DNA from 4 places in the Rouxiella sp. Mn2063 genome. Region 1 is predicted to be linked to each of the others. Evidence: riboswitches for the same ligand, from Rfam matches in the RefSeq annotation. Region 1 holds a riboswitch; each other region holds the start of a gene.

What was found. Region 1 has a riboswitch for thiamine pyrophosphate ahead of thiC (phosphomethylpyrimidine synthase ThiC). Riboswitches for the same ligand answer to the same signal wherever they lie in the genome.
Region 2: another riboswitch for thiamine pyrophosphate. It lies ahead of tenA (thiaminase II); the one in region 1 lies ahead of thiC (phosphomethylpyrimidine synthase ThiC).
Region 3: another riboswitch for thiamine pyrophosphate. It lies ahead of thiB (thiamine ABC transporter substrate binding subunit); the one in region 1 lies ahead of thiC (phosphomethylpyrimidine synthase ThiC).
Region 4: another riboswitch for thiamine pyrophosphate. It lies ahead of thiM (hydroxyethylthiazole kinase); the one in region 1 lies ahead of thiC (phosphomethylpyrimidine synthase ThiC).

Annotation. Positions count from the first base shown of each region.
Region 1 is NZ_JBMOUD010000025.1:5,560-11,722, reverse strand. It holds gene ACL9RG_RS21555 (HesA/MoeB/ThiF family protein) at 1-84, opposite strand, end outside; gene thiE (thiamine phosphate synthase) at 71-748, opposite strand; gene thiC (phosphomethylpyrimidine synthase ThiC) at 745-2,709, opposite strand; TPP riboswitch at 2,836-2,959, opposite strand; gene rsd (sigma D regulator) at 3,048-3,563, opposite strand; gene nudC (NAD(+) diphosphatase) at 3,660-4,442, shown strand; gene hemE (uroporphyrinogen decarboxylase) at 4,512-5,576, shown strand; gene nfi (deoxyribonuclease V) at 5,597-6,163, shown strand, end outside.
Region 2 is NZ_JBMOUD010000001.1:216,617-222,779, reverse strand. It holds gene ACL9RG_RS00890 (DUF3829 domain-containing protein) at 1-689, opposite strand, end outside; gene ACL9RG_RS00885 (LLM class flavin-dependent oxidoreductase) at 1,221-2,240, opposite strand; TPP riboswitch at 2,416-2,522, shown strand; gene tenA (thiaminase II) at 2,616-3,308, shown strand; gene ACL9RG_RS00875 (ABC transporter ATP-binding protein) at 3,308-4,063, shown strand; gene ACL9RG_RS00870 (ABC transporter permease) at 4,060-4,845, shown strand; gene ACL9RG_RS00865 (ABC transporter substrate-binding protein) at 4,888-5,820, shown strand; gene ACL9RG_RS00860 (Gfo/Idh/MocA family protein) at 5,885-6,163, opposite strand, start outside.
Region 3 is NZ_JBMOUD010000005.1:175,248-181,410, forward strand. It holds gene sgrT (glucose uptake inhibitor SgrT) at 1-71, opposite strand, end outside; gene sgrR (HTH-type transcriptional regulator SgrR) at 174-1,835, shown strand; TPP riboswitch at 1,874-2,045, shown strand; gene thiB (thiamine ABC transporter substrate binding subunit) at 2,092-3,078, shown strand; gene thiP (thiamine/thiamine pyrophosphate ABC transporter permease ThiP) at 3,090-4,706, shown strand; gene thiQ (thiamine ABC transporter ATP-binding protein ThiQ) at 4,690-5,397, shown strand; gene ACL9RG_RS10215 (DedA family protein) at 5,390-6,157, opposite strand.
Region 4 is NZ_JBMOUD010000010.1:90,586-96,748, forward strand. It holds gene ACL9RG_RS15420 (SIR2 family protein) at 1-895, shown strand, start outside; gene ACL9RG_RS15425 (hypothetical protein) at 1,451-1,810, opposite strand; TPP riboswitch at 2,173-2,276, shown strand; gene thiM (hydroxyethylthiazole kinase) at 2,311-3,102, shown strand; gene thiD (bifunctional hydroxymethylpyrimidine kinase/phosphomethylpyrimidine kinase) at 3,102-3,917, shown strand; gene yegS (lipid kinase YegS) at 4,287-5,177, opposite strand; gene yegQ (tRNA 5-hydroxyuridine modification protein YegQ) at 5,644-6,163, opposite strand, start outside.

The DNA of each region.
Region 1 (6,163 bases):
TTGGATCTTTTGTTGCCCTTCAAGCGCAATCTCTTCCAATAACAGCTGGCGGCTATAGCGCATAAACTCGTTATCGCTGAGCATGGCTCTCGTCCCCGTCACCACTCTCATCCCCATTACCACAAAGGCTAAGCAGTTCTGCGGTTGCAGCGCGCCAGTCATCAGCTTGGGTAATAGCACTGACCACCGCTACGCTGCCGACGCCACAGGCCAGTACCGAAGGCACGCGATCGATACTGATGCCGCCAATAGCAACGGTGGGGAAACTGCCGGCTAACTGTGAAATATGACGGGACAGCTCCTGCAATCCTTGCGGAGCGGAAGGCATATCTTTGGTTTGTGTCGGGAAGATATGTCCCAGTGCAATATAAGAGGGCTGAGCTGATATTGCGCGCGCCAGCTCCGCATCGTCATGCGTAGACAGACCTAGCCGCAAACCGGCGTCATGAATAGCGATTAAATCTGCACTATCCAAGTCTTCCTGCCCAAGATGTACGCCGTAAGCCTGATGTTTTACGGCCAGTTGCCAATAGTCGTTGATGAATAACCGTGCCTGATAACGTCGCCCGAGTGTAATGGCGGCAGCAATGGTCTCTTCAACCTGAGAGTCTGCTAAATCTTTGATGCGCAATTGCAGTGTTTTGACGCCAGCTTGCAACAGACGATCAATCCATTCCAGACTATCAACGACGGGATAGAGACCAAGCCTGAAAGAGGTCGCTGGGAAGGGGCGCGCAGGGAGAATCATGGGGTGACCTTATGAGTTGCTGGGTGATAAAGCTCGCTACCGCGAGAACGAAATTCGGCGGACATCTGCTCCATGCCCGATTGTGCGACGGTAATAGGTTGTCCTTTGGCTTCTAACGCTGCGGCATAATCACGAACATCTTGGGTAATTTTCATTGAGCAGAATTTAGGGCCGCACATGGAGCAGAAATGGGCGACTTTGCCCGATTCTTGCGGCAGGGTCTCATCGTGATAGGCGCGTGCCGTGGCGGGATCGAGTGCCAGATTAAATTGATCTTCCCAGCGGAATTCAAAACGGGCTTTTGACATGGCGTTATCACGAATTTGTGCGCCGGGATGGCCTTTTGCCAGATCGGCGGCATGAGCGGCAATTTTGTAAGTGATAAGCCCCTGTTTGACATCCTCTTTATTTGGCAGACCAAGGTGCTCTTTCGGGGTGACGTAACACAGCATGGCGCAACCAAACCAGCCGATCATGGCTGCGCCAATCCCTGAGGTGAAGTGATCATAACCGGGGGCAATATCTGTCGTCAGTGGGCCAAGCGTATAGAAAGGTGCTTCATGACAATGTTCTAACTGTTCCGTCATATTGCGGCGGATCATCTGCATAGGAATGTGGCCAGGGCCTTCAATCATGACTTGAACATCGTATTCCCAAGCGATTTTTGTTAGTTCCCCTAAGGTGTGCAATTCGGCAAACTGGGCTTCATCGTTGGCATCCTGGATGGAGCCTGGGCGCAGACCATCGCCTAAGGAAAGAGAAACATCATATGCTGCGCAGATTTCACAAATTTCCCGGAAGTGCAGGTAGAGGAAGCTTTCCTGATGATGGGATAGACACCACTTAGCCATAATTGAGCCGCCGCGCGACACAATGCCTGTAAGACGCTTGGCTGTCATCGGCACATAGCGCAATAACACACCTGCATGGATAGTAAAGTAGTCAACGCCTTGTTCTGCTTGTTCTAGCAAGGTATCGCGGAAGACTTCCCAGTTCAGATCTTCGGCAATTCCGTTAACTTTCTCTAGCGCCTGATAAATTGGCACCGTTCCTATTGGCACCGGGCTATTGCGCAATATCCATTCTCTGGTCTCATGAATATAGCGGCCGGTCGATAAATCCATCACAGTGTCTGCGCCCCAGCGTGTTGACCACACCAGTTTCTCCACCTCTTCCTCAATTGAAGAGGTCACGGCTGAGTTGCCGATATTGGCATTCACTTTGACCAGAAAATTACGGCCAATGATCATCGGCTCAGATTCTGGATGGTTGATATTTGCTGGAATGATTGCCCGTCCAGCCGCGACCTCCTGGCGGACAAATTCGGCGGTAATGTTGGCAGGTAAATGGGCGCCAAAACTTTCGCCGGGATGCTGCTGGCGTAATACATCGCTACGGATGCGTTCCCTGCCCATATTTTCCCGAATAGCGATAAATTCCATTTCTGGCGTAATAACGCCACGGCGTGCGTAATGTAATTGAGTGACGTTTTTGCCGGCTAATGCCTTTCGCGGGCGAGGCAGACAGTCAAAACGTAAATGATCCAGACCTTCGTCAGATAAACGTTGCTGGGTAAAATCTGAACTGACATAGGACAACTGTTCAGTGTCTTGACGAGCCTCAATCCAGGGAGCGCGAAGCTTCTCTAAGCCGCGATGCACATCAATATCAGCGTTAGGATCGCCATATGGGCCAGATGTGTCATAAACCGGGATGGCTTCGTTATCTTCAAAGATAGGATCGTCTTTACTACCGCCGACCAAGGTTGGCGCGAGTTGAATTTCGCGGATCGGTACCTGCACGCTAGGGTGTTCACCTTGTAAGTAGCGACGTACAGAGTTGGGGAAGGTGACACCTTGCAGGCTGTCGATAAACTCTTGCGCTTGAGCGCGTTGTTCTCGACGATTACTGGTTTTTTTTACTGCTGGCGATATTTTTGACGATGATGATGAACTGGACATAGCAACTTCCTCTTAAGTAACCGAATCTAGGATTCGATGGAGAATTGCTTGTCTGGAGGTGTACTGCGGGAGTAAAAGCGATGAGCCAGGCGGTTTACTCATTGAATGAGTCAACGGACTGAAACGCAGTTGATTACTCTTGTTCCCTTCGCGGGTACTAACCCGATCAGGTTCCGCGGATCCCGAATTAACGGTCTCAGCCTGGCTTGACTCATAACGAGCTAAGCGCTAGGCACTCCGACAAGAAAAAGCCTCAAAACTTGAGGCCGATTTATCTAATCCAATATACGAGGACGAATGTAAAACACAACCCCGAACTGGGGATTTCCTCTAAAGTATTATGCTGGTCGCTCCATCATTGCCTCGCTATTCGCGATAGGCAGCGAAGGGTGGGCTGAATCAAGTGCCAGAATAATAAGCTGATCTTCAAGTACAAAACGCGCATCCAATGCTTCGCCGATATCGGATAATGCATAGTGAAAGGCAAAAGCATTATCGTCATCAATGTCCGTATCGGTGTAACTGTCATGGAAAGCCATCACCATTTCAGTATTACGTTCCAGAGCGGGATAGATTTTTGCTGCGGCGAGTTTTTGTGCTTTATTAGCATCACCAACCTCTTCAACCAGGCGTTGATAGCGGTGGAAGTGTCCGGCTGATAGGTAATCCACAAGATTATGGCAAAAGTTGTCCAATGCCTTTTCGTTGAGTGGAGTATGCTTTTCTTTTTTGGGTTTCAGGCCGACCAGTGTGCAGTAGGCGACCAGTAATTCTTTGCGTGCTTGTAGCCATTGATCAATAAACTCATTACTGCCACCAACGCGTTGGGTCAGTCTTTCCAGACGTATTAGCATAGGTTGACTCCGTGAGTAATAGTAGGTAACAAAAAGTTACTAAAGTAAATCCTACTTACCAGATTGTCAGTGTAGCCGAGGTAACGCAATAGCATTATGGAATTAAAAATAACTGATCAACATAATGGCTGGTGGGTTGTCAGCCATGAAGGCAAGTTGTGGTTGCCTCAAGGAGAGCTGCCTTTTGGTAATGCGCAGACCTTCTCTTTGGTTAATTGTACCGGGCGACAAATTGGTGAATGGCAGGGCTCACCTGTCTGGATGGTTCGCCAGCCAATGAATAACCACATGACTTCTGCCAGGCAGCTACTGGGAATAGATCGCGGGTTGTTCCAATTGATCGGCCGTGGCGTGCAACTGGCAGAGTTTTATCGCTCGCATCAATTTTGCGGCTACTGCGGACATGAGATGCATGTTAGCAAAACGGAATGGGCGGCGCTTTGTGGCCATTGTCACGAGCGTTATTACCCGCAGATAGCGCCTTGTATTATTGTGGCGATCCGTAAAGGTAATGAGATTCTTCTTGCACAACACGTGCGCCATCGTGGCGGTGTGCATACCGTATTGGCCGGTTTCGCCGAAGTGGGTGAAACGCTTGAAGAGACCGTGGCGCGCGAGGTCATGGAAGAGAGCAATATTCGGGTCAAAAATGTGCGTTATGTAAGCTCGCAGCCTTGGCCATTCCCTAACTCGTTGATGATGGCCTTTATGGCTGACTACGACAGCGGAGAGATTGTCCATGATCCGAAAGAGCTATTAAACGCCGGTTGGTATCGTTATGACGCGTTACCTTTATTGCCGGCCGTTGGTACTATCGCTCGCCGCCTGATTGAAGATACCGTGGTTCTGTGCCGCGCCGAAGAAGACATCGAGAGTTAGCGTGCTACAATCGCCAGATATTATTTGCTGAGCCTAAATCGACAGTCGTTATAAAGGACCCTGCCAAGAATGAATGAGTTAAAGAACGATCGCTATCTGCGTGCGCTGTTACGTCAGCCGGTAGATGTCACCCCAGTTTGGATGATGCGTCAGGCTGGCCGCTATTTGCCAGAGTACAAGGCGACTCGCGCTCAGGCCGGTGACTTTATGTCGCTGTGCAAAAATGCTGAATTGGCTTGCGAAGTGACTTTGCAACCTTTGCGTCGTTACCCGCTAGATGCGGCAATCTTATTCTCAGATATTCTGACAATTCCTGATGCGATGGGACTAGGTCTCTATTTTGAAGCCGGTGAAGGCCCGCGTTTCTCATCACCCCTGACCAGCTATGCCGATGTGGCTAAGCTGCCAATTCCTGATCCAGAAGTCGAATTGGGCTATGTGATGAATGCGGTGCGTACTATACGCCGTGAGCTGAAAGGTGAGGTACCGTTGATTGGTTTCTCCGGCAGCCCGTGGACGCTGGCGACGTATATGGTAGAAGGTGGTAGCAGTAAAGCATTTACCAAAATTAAAAAAATGATGTATGCCGAACCTGCCACATTGCATCTGTTGCTGGATAAGCTGGCCGATAGCGTCATTCTCTATCTTAATGCTCAAATTAAAGCAGGCGCTCAGTCGCTGATGATCTTCGATTCATGGGGCGGTGTATTAACGGGCCGCGATTACATCGAATTCTCGCTCAATTACATGCACAAAATTGTCGATGGGCTGATTCGTGAATACGATGGCCGTCGTGTACCAGTCACGTTATTCACTAAAGGCGGTGGTCAATGGCTTGAAGCTATTGCTGCGACCGGCTGTGATGCGCTGGGCCTGGATTGGACCACCGATATCGGCGATGCTCGCCGCCGTGTAGGCGACAACGTTGCCTTGCAAGGGAATATGGACCCGTCAATGCTATATGCCGCGCCTGAACGCATTGAGGAAGAAGTGGCAAATATTTTGGCGAGTTACGGCCAGGGCAATGGACATGTATTCAATCTGGGGCACGGTATCCACCAGGATGTCCCGCCAGAGCACGCCGGTGCTTTCGTCGAAGCGGTTCACCGTTTATCTAAACCTTATCACCTCTAAGGCAGAGTGAAGACCAGCGGATGATTGATACCCGGGCATTACGTGAAGAACAGCGACTTCTGGCAGACAGCATTGTGTTGCAAGAGCCGAAAAACTTCTCCTGCCCGGCGTACATAGCTGGCGCTGATGTTGGGTTCGAACAAGGTGGAGAGGTAACGCGAGCGGCAATTGCTATACTACGTTTCCCTTCCCTTGAGCTGATTGAATATCAAATTGCTCGCCTGCCAACCACATTTCCTTATATCCCTGGTTTTCTCTCTTTTCGTGAACTTCCTGCGCTGATGCAGGCTTGGAAACAAGTACAGAAACGTCCCGATCTGGTGCTAGTGGACGGACAGGGTATTGCTCATCCAAGACGCTTAGGTGTTGCCAGCCATTTTGGGCTGCAAATTGATGTGCCCACCATTGGCGTGGCTAAAAACCGACTGTGTGGCCACTCTCTCCCGCTGGGCGAGGCGTTGAACGATCGCCAGGCGTTATACGAAGGTGATGAACAAATTGGCTGGCTTCTCAGGAGTAAGCTACGCTGTAACCCATTGTTTATTTCTCCAGGACACCGAATGGGTATGGACTCGTCGTTGTTTTGG
Region 2 (6,163 bases), on a different contig from region 1:
TTTATCTCTTTTGATGGTTTTCCTTCACGGTATAAATCAAAAACGGTGTTAGCTTCACGGATAGCTTGTTTTGCATAAAGCGCTATCCCTCCACGATAATATTCGGGCGAGTTTTTTGGCGCTTTATCAAACAGACTACGCATATTGGCTTCATCTTGTTTTTCCATTGCATCACTGAATTGCTCTTGAGATTCAGCAACATTCTTCATCAAAGATACGTATTCTTTCTCAGTATCACGTACTTTTTTCCCCTTATCCACTAATGCCGTTTTAGCTGTCTGATAATCATTCAATTCTGTTAACAGAGGCAGAGCAGCATTTATAGCATTAGAAAGTTTTTTAGCCGGAGTGTCTAAATCATCCATTTTAGGTGGCAAGGAATAAGCTTTATCTAACCGCTCTGCTAAAGATTTCAATGACGAACCGCTGATAGAACTATAATATTGGAAATCCCCATCTTTTTTATAAGTTTGTATATTATCAATATACTTATCCAGTTCATCCGCCACATTTATAGTGTACGAATTAGAGGCATTAACATATTTATTGTACTTGATAATCTCCTGCTGCTCTGGATCATCCTGCTGCACGACCTTGTTATTGCTTACTTTTTTATCGTCGCAAGCCGTATTTAAAACACACAAACCACCAACAACAAAAGCAAGACAATATTTTTTTAAGTTATTCATAATATTCAACTCTTATCTATTAATCCAATGATAATCTGCGTACCATTCCTGCTGACTGCAGTTTTACTATCAATCCCCCCTGCTGTTTCGCACTCGACGAAACAATAAATAAAAGTAGTTGAAAATTGAGAATGTGCCAACATGCCATTCATTAATTATGAATTTATAAAATAAAATTAATCAAGAAGCAGGGAGTTAGCATTAGTGGGCTTTACATGGAAGATATTTTACATCTGAAAAACAAAGATAATAATTTTATAAAAATCAAATAAGAACATTATTATAAAGAATGAAGTGAATTTTTTCAGTCTATTTATATTTACCCTGGCGCAATCTGTTCACGCTTTTGACCTTCAATAGCGCATATTAGCGGGCAAGAGAAATCGGCCATATTCGGCCGATTCAGGATGAGCCGGACAAGGGGTTCGCCTTAAACCACTTGCCGGGTACGTTCAGTTACGCTGGTATATTACATCTTCTTAATAAACGGCCGAACTGATATGTATATTCTATACACCACAGCAACGCTGCTTATCTCCACCCCAATCCCGGCGCGACATGCTTGAGAATAGACTCAATCACATGGGCGTTGTAATCCACGCCCAATTGGTTAGGGACGGTTAATAGCAACGTGTCGGCTTCGGCGATGGCTTCGTCTTGTGCCAGCTGTTTGATCAACACATCTGGTTCGGCGGCGTAGCTGCGACCGAAGATAGCGCGGCCCTGATCGAGATAGCCAATTTGGTCACCCTGATTACCGCTGCCGCCAAAGTAGGCGCGATCTTGCTGGTTCATCAGCGCAAAGATACTGCGGCTAACCGATACGCGCGGTTCGTGCGCATGGCCAGCCGCTTTCCAGGCGGCACGGTAAGCGCGGATCTGCTGCGCTTGTTGAACATGGAAAGGCTCGCCGGTTTCGTCGCGTTTTAAGGTTGAGCTTTGCAAATGCATACCCAGCTTAGCCGCCCAAACGGAGGTGGCGGTTGAACCGGCTCCCCACCAGATGCGATCGCGCAGGCCTGCGGAATGTGGTTCGATACGCAACAAGCCCGGTGGGTTAGCGAACATCGGCTCTGGGTTTGGTTCGGCAAATCCTTCACCGCGCAGCACGTCAAGAAACTCTACCGCGTGACGGCGGCCCATATCAGATTCCGTCTCACCGTCTTTTGGCTGATAACCGAAGTATTTCCAGCCATCGATTACCTGCTCAGGAGAACCACGGCTGATACCCAACTGCAAACGTCCGCCAGAAATCAAATCAGCAGCACCGGCATCTTCGGCCATGTACATCGGGTTCTCATAGCGCATATCGATGACGCCGGTCCCTATCTCGATACGTTTAGTTTTCGCGCCGATAGCTGACAACAGCGGGAAAGGTGAGCCGAGCTGACGCGCAAAGTGATGGACACGGAAGTAAGCACCATCGGCACCTAACTCTTCGGCCGCCACGGCCAGGTCGATAGATTGCAGCAGGACATCAGAGGCTGAACGCGTTTGCGATTGCATCGAAGGGGTCCAGTGGCCAAAAGAGAGAAAGCCGATCTTTTTCATAGGGGTAACCTTAAATTTGTATTAATCGGTCTACATTGACAAAAAAGCCCCCGCCTGTTCCACAAAAATCGTAAAAGACAGCACGGCTCAGAAAATTTTGTCGCAAAGCTACCGTCTTCTTCATGTTCTTTGCACGACTTGAGCGTTGTAATCAAAAAATAAATACCGTATAACAAGCTCCTCCGAGGGGTGTCCTGTGACGGGCTGAGATGGTGTTGTGTAGCCGAACCCTTTGAACCTGATCTGGGTCATGCCAGCGAAGGGACGGGTCAGCCACAGCTTTTCGGCTATGGTTTGTTCTACCTCTGCCTCTGCACGCCCGGATCTCCACTTACTTTTGGAGGTCCCATGTTTACATCGCCTATTTCTAAAAAAATGTTCGATACCGGTCTTTATGGTCAATTGCGCCAACAGGCTGGCAGCGATTGGCTGGACTATGTTGAGCACTCTTTTGTGCAACAGCTCGGTGCAGGTACGCTGCCGCAAGCGGCGTTTCGCCGTTATCTGACGCAGGACTATCTGTTCTTGGTGCATTTTGCTCGTGCTTACGCGCTGTTAGCCAGCAAGTTACGTACCCTGCCTGAAATGCGTGCTGCCAGCGCTTCGCTCAACGCCATCGTATCCGAATTGCCTTTGCACGTAGCCTATTGCGCCAGTTGGGGCATCACCGAGCCGGAAATCGCCCTACAGCCCGAAGCCGCAGAAACCATGAACTACACCCGCTATGTGCTCGATATCGGTCACTCTGGCGATGCGCTGGATTTGCTGGTTGCGCTGATGCCTTGCGTGGCGGGTTATGCCGAAATCGGCCTGAACTTACTGAACTCGCCATTAACGGTGATGGAAGGCAATCCGTATGCATCCTGGATCCGCAATTATGCCGATGAGGGGTATTTTGCCGGGGTACAAGCTTCTATCGATCTGTTGGAGCACATTGGCAATCAACGCGGTGCCGAAAAGCGTATGGCCGAGTTGTCCGAGATTTTCACCACCGCCACCCGCCTGGAATCAGCCTTCTGGCAAATGGGACTCAATGCCATCGATAGCGCCGCGGTGCTGCCTGCGTAATGAGTACTTATCACGTAAATAGCGGCACAGTACCGCCCGGCATTAAGGTCAGGGATTTAACGCTGCGCTTTGGTCAGAAAGTGATTTTCGAGCGGTTAAATTTTGATATCGAGAGCGGCCATTTTGTCGCGCTGCTCGGTGCCAGCGGCGCGGGGAAAACCAGTCTGCTGAAGATTATTGCCGGATTAGTCCAGCCGACCTCAGGCAGTGTCATCGGTAGCGATGGCCAGCCGATTAGCCAACGCATCGCCTATATGGGGCAAAAAGACTTGCTCTACCCGTGGCTGACCGTCAGCGAGAATATTACTCTCGGCGCGCGGTTACGTGGCGAAAAGGCTGACCAACAATGGGCCGAGCATCTGCTGGAACGCGTCGGGCTGAGCGGTTATGGCAATACCTTGCCCGCCGCGCTTTCTGGCGGTATGCGTCAGCGCGCCGCCATCGCTCGTACCTTGTATGAGCGCCAACCAATTGTGCTGATGGATGAGCCTTTCTCAGCGCTGGACGCCATTACTCGCGCCATGATCCAAACGCTGGCCTGCGAGCTACTGGCACAGCATACGGTGTTGCTGATCACCCACGACCCTATGGAAGCCTGTCGGCTGGGCCACCGTCTGCTGGTGTTGTCACCCTATCCTGCCGGGATTGATGATTCGCATCAGCTAGTTGGTCAGCCCCCGCGCGCAGCGGACTCTCCCGAGTTGCTAAAAAGTCAGGCGGCGTTGCTGCAACAGTTAGTGAGGGCCGCACAATGACATGGCAAACAAAGAGCTTGCAAGCAGAAGGACGAGCATCACGCGCGCGTCGGGGGTTAACGGTATTTATCGGGCTGATTGTGTTATGGGGATTGCTCTCTTTAAGCAATATTCCCGCATTCCTGATGCCCTCACCTGCCGCAGTGGCACAAGCGCTGTGGGATAACCGGGACTATCTGGCTTATAACACGCTGATCACCGCCTCGGAAATCGCCAGTGGATTGGTGATTGGCGTGCTACTTGGCGTGGTACTGGCATTGTGCATGATCTTCTCTCCGCGCATTCAACGCTGGCTAATGCCGCTGGTCCTCACCAGTCAGGCAATACCGGTGTTTGCCATGGCACCGCTGCTGGTGCTGTGGTTCGGGTTTGGGATGAGCGCCAAAGTGGCGATGGCGGTACTGGTGATCTTCTTCCCGGTCGCCTCTGCATTCTTTGATGGGCTGCGCCGAGTCAATAACGATTACCTCGATTTAGCCCGCACCATGCGTGCCTCCCCCTGGGCACAACTGCGGCACGTGCGTCTCATGGCCGCGTTACCGGCTTTTGGTTCAGGACTGCGCATGGCCGCTGCCGTCGCGCCCATTGGGGCCATCATCGGAGAATGGGTCGGGTCGGCAGCAGGATTAGGTTATGTGATGATCAACGCCAACGCCCGGATGCAGAGCGATGTCTGCTTTGCCGCGCTATTTATTTTGGTACTGATGACCGTGTTGCTATGGCTGGCGGTAGATGCGCTGCTGCTACGCCTGATTAGTTGGGCACCAGAAAGTCATGCATAACGGATCAATAAAATGAAATCTATTAATAGCAAGGGTATAAAAATGATTAAAAAAACGCTCTACGGACTGATTCTCGGCATTGCAGTAGCCACACAAGCCAATGCCGCAGAAAAACTGACGCTAATGCTCGATTGGTATCTGAATCCCGATCACGCGCCGATTATCGTCGCTGAGCAAATCGGCGCGTTCAAAGCCGAAGGGCTGGATGTCAAAATTGTGCCACCTTCTGACCCGTCGCTGCCGCCGCGTATGGTGGCCGCTAAACAGGCAGATCTGGCGATTACCTATCAGCCGCAGCTGCATTTCTTTGCCGATCAGGGTTTGCCGTTAGTTCGGGTTGGGACATTGGTCAATACGCCGCTGGATACCATTATCACGCTGGATAAAAGCATTACATCGCCGGGCAAACTGAAAGGTAAAAAAATCGGTTCGTCGGTCGGTGGCGTTGAGGAAGCCACGCTCGGCACCATGCTGCAACACGATGGAGCCAGCCTGAGTGACGTGAAACTGATTAACGTCAATTTCCAGCTAACCAGCGCGCTGATGGCCGGTCAAGTTGATGCCATCATCGGTGGTTATCGCAATATCGAAGCCTTGGAGTTAAAACTAGCTGGCAAAGATCCGCAAGTCTTTAACGTGGAGGATTATGGCGTTCCGGCTTACGACGAGCTGATTATCGTTGCTAACCGTGATGAAGTCGCGGCACCGAAGATCAAGAAATTCCTCGTCGCATTGCAAAAAGGTACGGATTACCTGCGTGCTCACCCACAAGAAACCTGGCAGGCCTTCGCCAGCACACATCCTGAGCTGAACACCGAGCTGAATAAACAGGCGTGGATGAAATCTATCCCTCTGTTTGCCAGCGATCCAGCCAAGCTCGACAGCAAACGTTATCAGGCTTATGAGCAATTCTTGTTTGATAATAAGCTGATTAAAAAAATCACCCCGGTAGAAAAATACGCGGTGCAATTGTAAGTCTGGCTAAGGTATTTTCCATCCATTGACCCCGCCGATCGCTGACGGGGTCATGCAAAGCTAATTAGATAATCTCTTCCACCGCCACCCAACGCGCCATATCGTGTGATAGTGCGATGGCATCCAGCACTCTCGAGACGCGCCAGCCCTCTTCAAAATCGGGCCACATTGGCGCGTTGGCAGCAACGCCATTGACCAAATCGCGCACTTCAACCGTTTTCATATCGTTGAAACCGATGCCGTGACCGGCACCGTTGCAAAACGCGGCGTAATCAGGGTGCAATGGTCCCGTTAATAAGGTGCGAAATCCCTGGCGGTTGGCCGGATCATCCTGACGATAAAG
Region 3 (6,163 bases), on a different contig from region 1:
CTTTGGCTCTCCTGCGCAGCTATCGCAGCAAAATAACGCTGATAGAAACGGGCAATCAATGTGCTATTCATCTTTCTCTCCCGGGTTTCACTCGCCTGCTTACATAGCGCAAATTATCAGCGTATTATGAGGAAAAATAAATTGAACACTTGCTCTTACGGAGTTCCTCTTTTATGCCTTCATCTCGTCTACAGCAGCAATTTATTCGGTTATGGAAAAGTTGCCAGGGTCAGCAAATTGATACCACATTGCAGGCACTATCAGAGGTACTCAGCTGCTCGCGTCGCCACGTGCGCTCACTGCTAAGCAGCATGCAGGAAGAGGGTTGGCTCACTTGGCAAGCCGAGGCTGGGCGAGGAAAACGCTCGCGGCTGACTTTCCTGTTCACTGGGCTTTCTCTGCAACAACAGCGGGCTGAGGAGCTATTGGATCAGGATCGCATCGAGCAGTTAGTACAATTGGTTGGCGATAAAAAACTGGTGCGCCAAATGCTGTTATCACAAGTGGGGCGCAGTTTCCGCCAAGGCAAGCATATCCTGCGGGTACTCTATTACCGTTCATTACTTAATCTCCAGCCCGGCACCATGCTACGCCGTTCTGAAACTCACTTAGCTCGGCAGATATTTAACGGTCTGATTCGAATAAATGAGGAAAATGGGGAAATAGAAGGCGACCTCGCTCACCACTGGCAGCAAATCAGCCCGCTACATTGGCGCTTTTATTTACGCCCGGCGATCCATTTTCATCACGGCCGAGAGTTGGCAATGGCCGATATCACCAGCACCTTTGCTGAATTGCGCGAACATCGACTGTTTACTCACCTCAAGCGCGTGGAATCCACCATCGCAAATGTGATTGATATCCATCTCCATCACCCCGATCGCTGGCTGCCGTGGTTACTCGGTAACGCTCATGCCATGATCCTACCGCAAGAGTGGCGCACCTTGCCGGACTTCGCCCGGCAGCCTATCGGCACCGGCCCTTATTCGGTGATCCGTAACCAACAGACCCAACTAAAAATTCGCGCCTTCGATGAATATTTTGGTTACCGGGCATTGATTGATGAAGTGAACATTTGGGTGCTGCCAGAACTCACAGAAGAGCTGGTACATTCCGGCGTACAGCTTCAGGCCGACGAATCAGATAACGACGAATTGGAGAGCCGTTTGGAAGAAGGTTGCTATTGTTTGATGTTCGATCGCCGCTCAGAAATTGGCAACGATCCGGAAATCCGCGAATGGCTATGCGAATTGATTAACCCGATAGCCCTGCTTAATGCCGCCTCACCGACCTATCAACGCTATTGGTCTCCGGCTTTTGGCCTGTTGCCACGTTGGCATCACCGCCGCTTGCGCCCCAGCAAATCAAAACCAGAACATTTACGCGAAGTAACCTTAACCTTCTATGGCGATCACGCTGAATGCGACTCTTTGTGCCAGACAATTACCCCGCTGCTAGCGGCGGAAGGAATCACCTTACATAAGCAAGTTATCAACTATGATCAATGGCATAAAGGCGAAGCAAAAAGTGATTTATGGCTGGGCAGCGTCAATTTCACCCTGCCGATTGAGTTCTCACTATTTACTACTTTGCTTGAGGTTCCTTTAATTCAACATTGCCTCGACCATGATTTGCAGCAAGATGCCATGAAATGGCGCGCCGGCGAGCTGCAACTCGCGGAGTGGGCACAAGGATTAGTTAACGACAACCATCTTCATCCCCTATTCCACCACTGGCTAGTTCTGCAAGGACAGCGCAGCATGCGCGGGGTCAGAATGAATACCCTCGGGTGGTTTGACTTCAAATCCGCCTGGTTTGTACCACCGGATGCATAGCCTACTTTCACCCAAGGCTATTAACCTCTAGAATAAGCACGTTCTCAACGGGGTGCTAATAAGACTCACATTGTTGCCAATAGACCGATTCGCGTAAAGATCAAGCATCGCGACCCCGCGTTTAAGGCACAACTGATTTTATCGGCTGAGATAGACCCGTCGAACCTGAACCGGTTAACACCGGCGGAGGGATTTGAGACTCTGCTCCTCGCTGACTCAAAATCCTTTGCCTCGCCTATTTTCTTTGGAGTGCAAAGTGTTGAAAAAATTACTGCCCTGCCTGTTATTGGTTGCCGCTCCGGCATTTGCAGCCAAACCTGTTTTAACCGTCTATACCTATGATTCCTTCTCAGCTGATTGGGGCCCAGGCCCGGCAATCAAAAAAGCCTTTGAGGCGCAGTGCGGTTGTGAGCTGAAATATGTGGCGCTGGAAGATGGCGTGTCGCTGCTTAATCGCCTGCGTATGGAAGGGAAAAATAGCCCGGCAGATGTGGTGGTAGGATTAGATAACAATTTGCTGCAATCGGCAGAACAAACCGGCCTGTTTGCTGAGCCGACCGCCACTCAAGCCACGCTGGATATTCCCGGTGGTTGGAGTGACAAAACCTTTGTGCCTTATGATTATGGCTACTTCGCCTTTGTGTATAACAAAGATAAGCTGAAAAACCCGCCAAAAAGCCTCGACGAGCTGATCAATAGCAAGCAACCGTGGAAGATCATTTATGAAGATCCGCGCACCAGTACGCCTGGACTCGGATTACTGCTGTGGATGCAGAAAGTCTATGGCGATAAAGCACCTGAAGCTTGGCAGAAGCTGGCCGCCAAAACGGTCACCGTGACCAAAGGCTGGAGCGAAGCTTATGGCCTGTTCCTTAAAGGGGAAAGCGATCTGGTACTGAGTTACACCACATCTCCGGCCTACCATATTATTGAAGAGAAGAAAGACAGCTACGCAGCGGCGAAGTTTAGCGAAGGCCATTATATGCAAGTTGAGGTTGCCGGGCAGTTGAAAGCCAGTAAACAGCCGCAACTGGCCGCCGAGTTTATGAAGTTTGTGGTAAGCCCAGGCTTCCAGAACGCGATCCCAACTGGCAACTGGATGTATCCATCGGTTAGCACCTCACTGCCAGCCGCCTATAGCCAACTGGTTGTGCCTGCGGTTGCGCTGCGATACAGCGCCAAAGAGGTAGCTGAAAATCGTGGCAAGTGGATTGCACAGTGGCAGAACGCCGTTAGCCATTGATTAATCGACTCATGAATCAATCTACAACCCGTCAGCCAGCGATCCCTCGCTGGCTGTGGCCCGGCGTTATCGCCGGGCTGATGATCCTGCTGGTCGCGCTGCTCACATTAGGGTCACTGTATCGCCATGCGCCGACGCTTTCGATAGCATCGATATGGCAAGACGCCTATCTGTTACACGTGATCCGCTTTACCTTTTGGCAGGCGCTGCTTTCCGCGCTGTGTTCTGTACTCCCGGCAATATTTTTAGCCCGCGCGCTTTATCGTCGCCGTTTTCCAGGTCGTCAGATATTGCTGCGGCTATGTGCCATGACCTTGGTACTGCCAGTTCTGGTGGCGGTGTTCGGTATTCTTAGTGTCTATGGCAGGCAAGGATGGTTGGCGCAACTTTTCGGCTGGCTGGGCGTGGATTATCATTTTTCCCCTTATGGGCTACAGGGCATCTTGTTAGCCCATGTGTTCTTCAATTTGCCTCTCGCCAGCCGCCTATTACTGCAATCTTTAGAAAACATCGCCGTTGAGCAGCGTCAGCTTGCGGCGCAATTAGGCATGAACGGTTGGCAACAGTTTCGCTTTGTCGAGTGGCCCGCACTGCGCAGACAAATTCTACCGGCAGGTGCGCTGATTTTCATGCTGTGCTTCGCCAGTTTCGCCACCGTGCTATCACTTGGCGGCGGCCCAAAAGCGACGACTATCGAACTGGCTATCTATCAGGCGTTGAGCTATGACTATGATCTTGGACGCGCTGCGCTGCTGGCCATCATCCAGTTGGTTTGCTGCCTCGGACTGGTGTTATTAAGCCAAAAACTCAGCCAGGCGTTGCCGGTTGGCCATACCCACGCTCAGCGCTGGCGTAATCCGCAGGATAACCTCTGGCAACGAGGCAGTGATGCGCTGCTGATCCTCTTCGCACTATTATTAATTCTACCGCCGCTCTTGGCGGTGATCGTTGACGGCGCTAACCGCGCCATGCTGGAAGTATTGCAACAACCCGCCTTGTGGCACGCCTTTTGGACCTCATTACGCATTGCAACAGGCAGCGGGTTACTTTGTCTGCTATTGACCATGATGCTGCTATGGAGCAGTCGTGAGTTACGTTTGCGCCAGCGCAAAGGCTACGCGCTGAGTCTGGAACTGTCTGGAATGCTTATTCTGGCGATGCCGGGGATTGTATTAGCGACAGGCTTCTTTTTACTGCTTAGCGATACCCTTGGCATTCCGCACTCGCCTTGGGTGGTGGTGATCCTGACGAATGCATTAATGGCTATCCCTTATGCGTTAAAGGTGTTGGATAACCCAATGCGCGACGTGGCAGAACGTTATAACCAGCTTTGTGTATCACTCGACATGCGCGGCTGGTCACGCTTACGCTGGGTGGAACTAAGCGCTTTAAAACGCCCGCTGACTCAGGCACTGGCCTTTGCCTGTATCTTATCCTTGGGTGATTTTGGAGTGATTGCCCTGTTTGGTAACGAACATTTTCGCACGCTGCCTTTTTATCTCTACCAACAAATTGGCGCTTATCGCAACCAGGATGGTGCCGTGACGGCGATGCTGCTGCTGGTACTTTGTTTTGTGTTGTTTACGCTTATTGAACGTATATCGGGGCGACATGCTGACGCTAAATAATCTGACTTATCTGTACCAAAATGCGCCGATGCGCTTCGATTTAAGCCTAAGCGTCGGTGAGCGCGTCGCGATTCTCGGGCCGAGCGGTGCGGGGAAAAGTACGCTGCTAAACCTGATCGCCGGTTTTCTTCCGGCCAATAGCGGGCAGCTTCTGGTCAATCAACAAGATTGTACGTTTCTGCCCCCGGCTAAGCGCCCGGTCTCGATGCTGTTTCAAGAGAACAATTTATTCGCTCATTTAACCGTGCGCCAAAATATGGGATTAGGGCTGCATCCTGGGCTAAAGCTTAATGCCGGGCAGCAAAGAGCCTTAGAGGATTTAGCGAGCCAAGTTGGGTTGGAGGCGTGCTTAGATCGCCTGCCCTCCCAACTCTCTGGCGGTCAACGTCAACGTGTCGCGTTAGCCCGCTGCCTGCTTCGTAGCCAACCGATTTTGTTGTTAGATGAGCCCTTTTCGGCGCTGGACCCCGCGCTGCGCAGCGAAATGCTCACACTACTTGATAAAGTATGTCGCGAACGCCAACTGGCGCTATTGATGGTGTCACATAATCTCGACGATGCCGCGCGAATCGCCGAACGCACGCTATTGGTCGTCGATGGGCAAGTGTTTTACGATGGACCGACTCAGGCACTCATTAACGGCAGCGCACCTGAGGCGGCAATATTGGGCATTGCTACCCAATCTATCTGAAGATGACTTTGCGCAGCAGATGGAAATAGATTGGCATCAATGGCATTTCACTGAGTCGGACGATGACGTAAATAGTCAGCATGATGCTGATACAGCTCACGCCGCGTAAACGCTGTAACGGCAACCAGCGTGAAACTACATCATCACCGGCTTTATCGATGCGAACCCAGCGCCAAATCAACCAACCACTGAGCCAAATCAGCAATACGGCAGCCAGCAATGTCCATTTGAAGATAGTGCTGTTATGACCCGCAGGAATATCAATTGCCACACCGGCCAAAATCCCCGGCAGGAAATAGACCGGCGGCCAGGTAATACAGCCGACAATATTCGGCGGAGCAAATTTGGTTGGCGGAAGGTTTAACATTCCCGCCACCAGCGGTACCAGAGGGCGCGTTGGACCAATAAAACGTCCTAGAATCACCGTAGCAAAACTGTGTCGCTGTAATGCATCGCCGGTTTTATCTAGCAAGGCCTGATAACGTTGTAAAAACGACCAACGATGCAACGGCTCTTTAAATCCGCGGCCAATAAAATAAGAGACCCAATCACCGACGAAACAGCCTAGTCCTGCTGCCAACCAAGCCGCATACAAACTAACCTGTCCGCTACCAATCAGCGTGCCCAGCGTTGCCATCATCACCGTACCGGGTAGCAATAATCCCACCAAGGCCAACGATTCGAAAAAAGCGACAACAGCGACAATAATAAGAGCGAAAGCCACCGACTGCGCGACCAAATGTTGTAGATAGGCTTCCATAAAATT
Region 4 (6,163 bases), on a different contig from region 1:
CGCTCAGTTACTCTCAATATTTATACATAACCCAATTATATTTATGGGGTATGGTATTGGTGATGAAAATATTAAGAGTTTACTTAAAACCATTTTTACTTATGTCGAACCAAATTCGTTAACGGCTCAGCGGATAAGAGATAACTTCCTTTTAGTAGAGTTTGAACAAGGCTCTATGTCTCATGAGATAAGTGAGCACGACATCGATTTGGAAGGATTTTCTACGATAAGAATAAATAAAATAAAGACGGATGATTTTGTCGAAATTTATCGATCTTTATCAAATTTAAATTTACCTGTATCTGCAATGGATATAAGAAAGGTACAAAGCATAGTTAAAGATATATATTCTGGTGTTCATGATGATGGAACTAGTATTAAAGTTAACATTACTGAAGACATTGATTCTCTTAATAATAGCGACAAAATACTAGTAATTGGATCAAGTAATTCTATAAAGTATGAGCATAAAAACTCCTCTAGTTTTATGTCAGATTACTTTGATATTATCGATGAGTCTAATCATCAGTTGCTGCAACTCATTGATAAGATTAATATTGCCTCAACGCAGTGGTTTCCTGTTTATGGTTTTTGTATGATCTGCAGAGATCTTGAAAAATGTAACTCTCTCAAAGCACAACAAATAAGAAAAATCGAAGAGTATCTTGCTGGTTTACCTACTTCTGTTCACTCCATGCATGAGGATTTGAATGATATATATTCTGATGATTTAATCACTCGCACAAATAAAATAAATGCCATAATTTGGTCTGCTTGGAACGATAGGATTGTACTTGATGAGGTAGAGATGCTTTTGCGAGCAATGGCAGATAAGAAAGGTACCGATTACCGGCGTTTGCTCTGTGTATATGATTTTAAAAAATATGCTGAATGAAATGGTTGGTAATGCTTTGATTTAATTATACACTCATCTAATTATAAGCTATATGAGAGTGATTGATATCACTCTCATATTTTACTTTTCGTTCTCGGGTGTGTCGAACGTCTTCTAGTACGGGCATGATTGAGAACGGGTCTTCGCATAAACATATAAATGCTATTTTCGAAAGTACAAAGCCACTTCCCGCCTTGCAGTTCCTGTTTGCCCAGGTTTTTCATGGTGATTTTTCCCACCTAGTTACTGCACAAATTAAAACACTATTCATTCTCATAACTTGGCCTAAATTGAGCCTTCTCGCTTAAGTTTACATTTTAAGACTAGAAAATCGGGCCTTTATCCAACTATTGATTAGACTTTTGTGAAGTAAAAAAGGCGAGCCAAATGGCTCACCTTTTAATATTAATTAAAAATGTTACGATTGTTCATCAATAGTATACTCAAAGCAAATTCAAAACTATGTTGAGCCTCAATGCAGCTAGGAGGGGCGACCCTTGCTTACTATGAGCATCAATGAAAAGCATAATAGCCGAAATTAACCCAGCTTTACTTTTAATTAACCCTAACACTTAGGGAAATACTTTTATTTTTAATGATTTCGTTTTGGTCGAGGGGGGCTATAAACGGTGTGTTGCACGGATTGTGTATGTCGCTGATTGCATCATTGTATTGACATAAGTAAGTAAGCACGTTATCAATACCATCTGAGAAAATATCACAAACATTAGATTTTAACTGAGATATAAGATGGTATATACTAGTCCCAGATATTCTATCTAATATAACCATATCACCTGAAAAGCCGGTTTGTTCTTTGTATATATTTATTATAAATTCTCTGCCATTATTCGTGGAAATGTTGATATTTTGTAGTTCTTTAGATGCACCCAATGTTAATACTCCACTAGACATTTTATTCTCCTTTGTAAAAACATGTTTTTTACTCGATTATTTATTTAAAATCAACTTGTTAAGGTTGATAGATGTGCCATCCTTACATACTCCAATAATTCGTTCATATCCACACCTTTGCTATACGTCTTAAAACTCTTAGTTTCCCTAATCAAATCTAATACATACACATACATTACGTTCCGGTTCTGCATTAACGAACAGCGACAACGAAGGACAAGAGGCTGCAATTCGACCATTTTTGTCGTTTTTTTATGGGGCACAGGTTGAGATATATAGCATTTTTTTATGGTTGAGTCTTTGGCTTCCTGCTGGCATGATCCAGAATAGTGATTAACGGGACGTAATCGCAAGTTTTTGATTTAAATGACTCGGGGTGCCCTTCTGCAAATCGTTAGAAGGCTGAGAAATACCCGTACCACCTGATCTGGATAATGCCAGCGTAGGGAAGTCGAGGTATCTCAACCGGTACCCCTTCTTGAACGCCGGTTGGGAGATTCATGAACGCTCGACCTATCGTATTTTCTGGCGCACTCGCCGCCGATTCTTTGCAGCAACTGCGAGCTGCTTCCCCTCTTGTTCACTGTCTTACCAACGATGTAGTGCAATCTTTTACTGCTAACGTATTGCTTGCGGTGGGTGCATCACCGGCGATGGTGACAGACCCGCGTGAGGCGGCGCAATTTAGCGCGATCGCCAGTGGGTTATTGGTCAATGTCGGTACCCTGACGCAACCTGTCGCCGATGCCATGCTGGCAGCAATTACGGCGGCAAATCAAGCGGCAACGCCTTGGGTGCTCGATCCCGTTGCCGTCGGTGGATTGCATTGGCGCAGCGAGTTCTGCCATCAGCTGTTGAGCCTTCGTCCTGCCGCCATTCGTGGTAACGCTTCAGAAATCATGGCATTAAGCGGAATGAATTCTAGCGGGCGGGGCGTAGACAGTGCCGACGACTCTTTAGCGGCGTTGCCTGCGGCACAAGCCTTGGCACAGCAAACCGGCGCTGTCGTGGCGGTTACGGGGGAAACCGACTATGTCACCGACGGTGAGAAAACCTATGCCGTGACTGGCGGTCATCAATTGATGACGCGCGTAGTCGGCACCGGTTGTTCGCTTTCTGCCGTGGTCGCCGCGTTTGTTGCCTTACCGGGTGAGAGATTACAACATGTCGCTGCCGCGTGTCGGGTAATGTCCTGCGCCGGTGAACGTGCCTGTGCAGCGGTGCGAGGTCCGGGCAGTTTTGTGCCTGCGTTTTTAGATGAGCTGTATACCCTGCAAGGGGAGGTACTGTAATGAAACGGATTAATGCATTGACCATTGCAGGAACCGATCCAAGCGGCGGCGCAGGTATTCAGGCGGATCTCAAAGCTTTTTCAGCGCTGGCGGCTTATGGTACCAGCGTTGTTACCGCGCTCGTCGCGCAAAACACCCGCGGTGTGCAGTCGGTGTATCATATCGACGCTGAATTTGTTGGCGCACAGCTAGATTCAGTCTTGGGCGATGTGCGTATCGACAGCGCCAAAATCGGCATGTTGGATAACGTAGCGATTGTAGAAGCGGTGGCGCAGGGATTGCTGCGTCATCGTCAACTGGGGCAGGCTCCAGAGTTTGTGGTGCTTGATACGGTTATGCTGGCGAAAAGCGGCGATCCGCTGTTATCCCCCGATGCTGTCGACGCGTTGCGCCGTTTACTGCTGCCGCAAGTCTCTATCATTACCCCAAACTTACCTGAAGCCGCGGCGCTGCTCGACTCGCCTATTGCCACCAGTGAGCAAGAAATGTGTCAGCAAGGCGAAGCATTGCTGACCATGGGCTGTGAGGCGGTATTAATGAAGGGCGGTCATCTGAGCGACAGCGAAAGCCCGGATTGGCTGATCACCGCCGACTACCGTCAACGCTTCACCGCGCCTCGAGTTAACACCCGTCACACACACGGCACCGGCTGCACACTCTCCGCCGCCCTTGCGGCCCTGCGCCCGCGCCATAACGACTGGATAAGCACCGTACAGGCAGCAAAAGACTACCTACAACAAGCATTACTCCAAGCCGATTCACTAGAAGTCGGCCACGGCATCGGCCCCGTCCACCACTTCCACCGCTGGTGGTAAAAAACGCCGCGCCTTGGCTTTAATATTAATCTCGACCTTGTCCTTGATCTTGACCTTGACCTTAAACAGCGCATCTTATCGGCCAAGCGAACGAATGAGGCCAGGGGAAAGCAGACAAGGAAGTCTGCTTTAGGTTGAGCCGGGCAGGGACGCCCGTCTCAGCCGACCCGTAAGGCCGAAGCAGTAAGCACGGGCAGTCGCGCAGCGACCCGATAAGCTAAGCGCAAGGCGTTGGGTGCAGGGGCTTTCGCTGAAAAGCCCCTGCCGGTCGCGTTCGGCGTAATATGCATATTACTGGGTATTAATAAGCGGCCGAACGTTCACCATATTGTTATATGCCGATAAAAATCCCCGACGCTGGATTGAGTGTCAGGCCAGTAATGGACATTGCGGCGGTAATCGACACTCAATGGCGCCAGCTAAAACCTCAATACGGAAATGGGTGCCTTTTAACGGTTCACCGTCGAGATTAAATGTAATGTCGTGAGGGGCGCTAATTTCCAGCCAAGGCAGGGATGTGGAGATAATATTTTTATTCTCTTCACCTTTTACCAAGCTGCGCACAAATGCAGGCAATAGCTCTTCTGAGGTGAGTAATCGTAGTTGCAATAAGCCATCATTAATCAGGGCATCGGGACAGATTTCTTGCCCACCGCCTGCTTGCCGACCATTCCCGATTCCCATGACTAATACGTCACCAGACCAGCAAAAATCTGGGCCACGAAATTCACAGCGGTCTACTTTTAGCGTATCGAGTCGCAATAGACCGTGAATAAAATAAGAGGCGCTTCCTAATGCCGATTTCAGCAGGGCCGGCGTCTCTGTGGTGATGCGCGTACCGAAGCCCCCGGTCGCCATATTAATGAAACAGCGCTTACCGTTGACTTGCGCCAGGTCTATCGCCACAGCGCGTCCCTGCATTGCTAACTGTAAAGCGGGCTCCAACGCTTGCGGAATGCCACAACTGTTGGCGAAATCATTCGCGGTACCCAGAGGAAGGATGCCAAGGCAGGGCGTTTTAGCGGTTTTTAGTTTAGTTAGCGCTGTCGCCACTTCATTGATGGTGCCGTCGCCACCGCCAGCAATGACAGTGTCAAAGCCAGAGGCCGTTGCTTCATCCACATAACGTGCGGCATCGCCATGTTCCCATGTCACTCTTACGGCGAGGTTAGCTCCGGCAAGACGCAGTGCCTTTACCGCCTGACGCAGCTCAATATTAGCGGCGCTTTTGCCGTTTAAAATCAATAATGCACTGGGTATTCCACTCATTATATTCTCCCATATTATGTCCGCCATACTTGATACAGCCCGTGCGCCCAAGAGATTATCGGGGACATATCTTGCAATTCTGATGTCACTCCAATTGTTTAAGGAGCCAATGCAAATTAAATATTATTTTTCACCATAACCAATAGCCTAAATGATATCTATCAGAATAGTCAGGGAATAAAATAACGAGCGTTATCTTAAATTTTTAATTTTCAGCGTGATATATGAAGAAAAATAGGCGGAGGAAATAAAAGAAACCAGTCCCAATATTATTGGAACTGGCTAAGGAGGTGATTCGAGGTCTACCTTGATCATTCATTTACATTTTTATACATTGCGCGAAGATAATACCCAATGATTGATTAGCACACTGTGATCAAAAACCAGTTTTCTAATAAAAGTACGTGGACGATGGTAAATAAATAACGCCGCAGCGAGCGGCGTTATTTTGCCGATTTTAGCCGTGAGGATTGCGGGTATCCGTATCTTGTAAATTACGCAGCAGAATAGCGAAATCTAGATTTACATCGTCAGGGATAGGCAGGTAGACGATATGCCCATTTCCCGGCGCGACATCGATAACTTGGCCTTTTTTGTTGTATAGCGCTTCGATAGTAAATTGAATATTGCCCTTTGGCGTCATCATTTCTACGCTATCGCCAACGGAGAATTTGTTTTTAACATCGATCTCCGCATGGCCGTTCATACGCTGGCCGGTAAATTCGCCGACAAACTGCTGACGATCGCTTACCGAAAAACCGTATTCATAATTCTGTTGTGCATCGTGTACATGGCGGCGTAAAAAACCTTCGGTATAACCGCGATGGGCTAATCCTTCCAGTGTGGTTAATAGTGACGGGTCGAAGGGCTTGCCAGCCGCCGCATCATCGATGGCCCGGCGATAAACCTGTGCGGTGCGGGCGCAATAATAAAACGATTTAGTTCGCCCTTCGATTTTCAGCGATTGCACACCCATC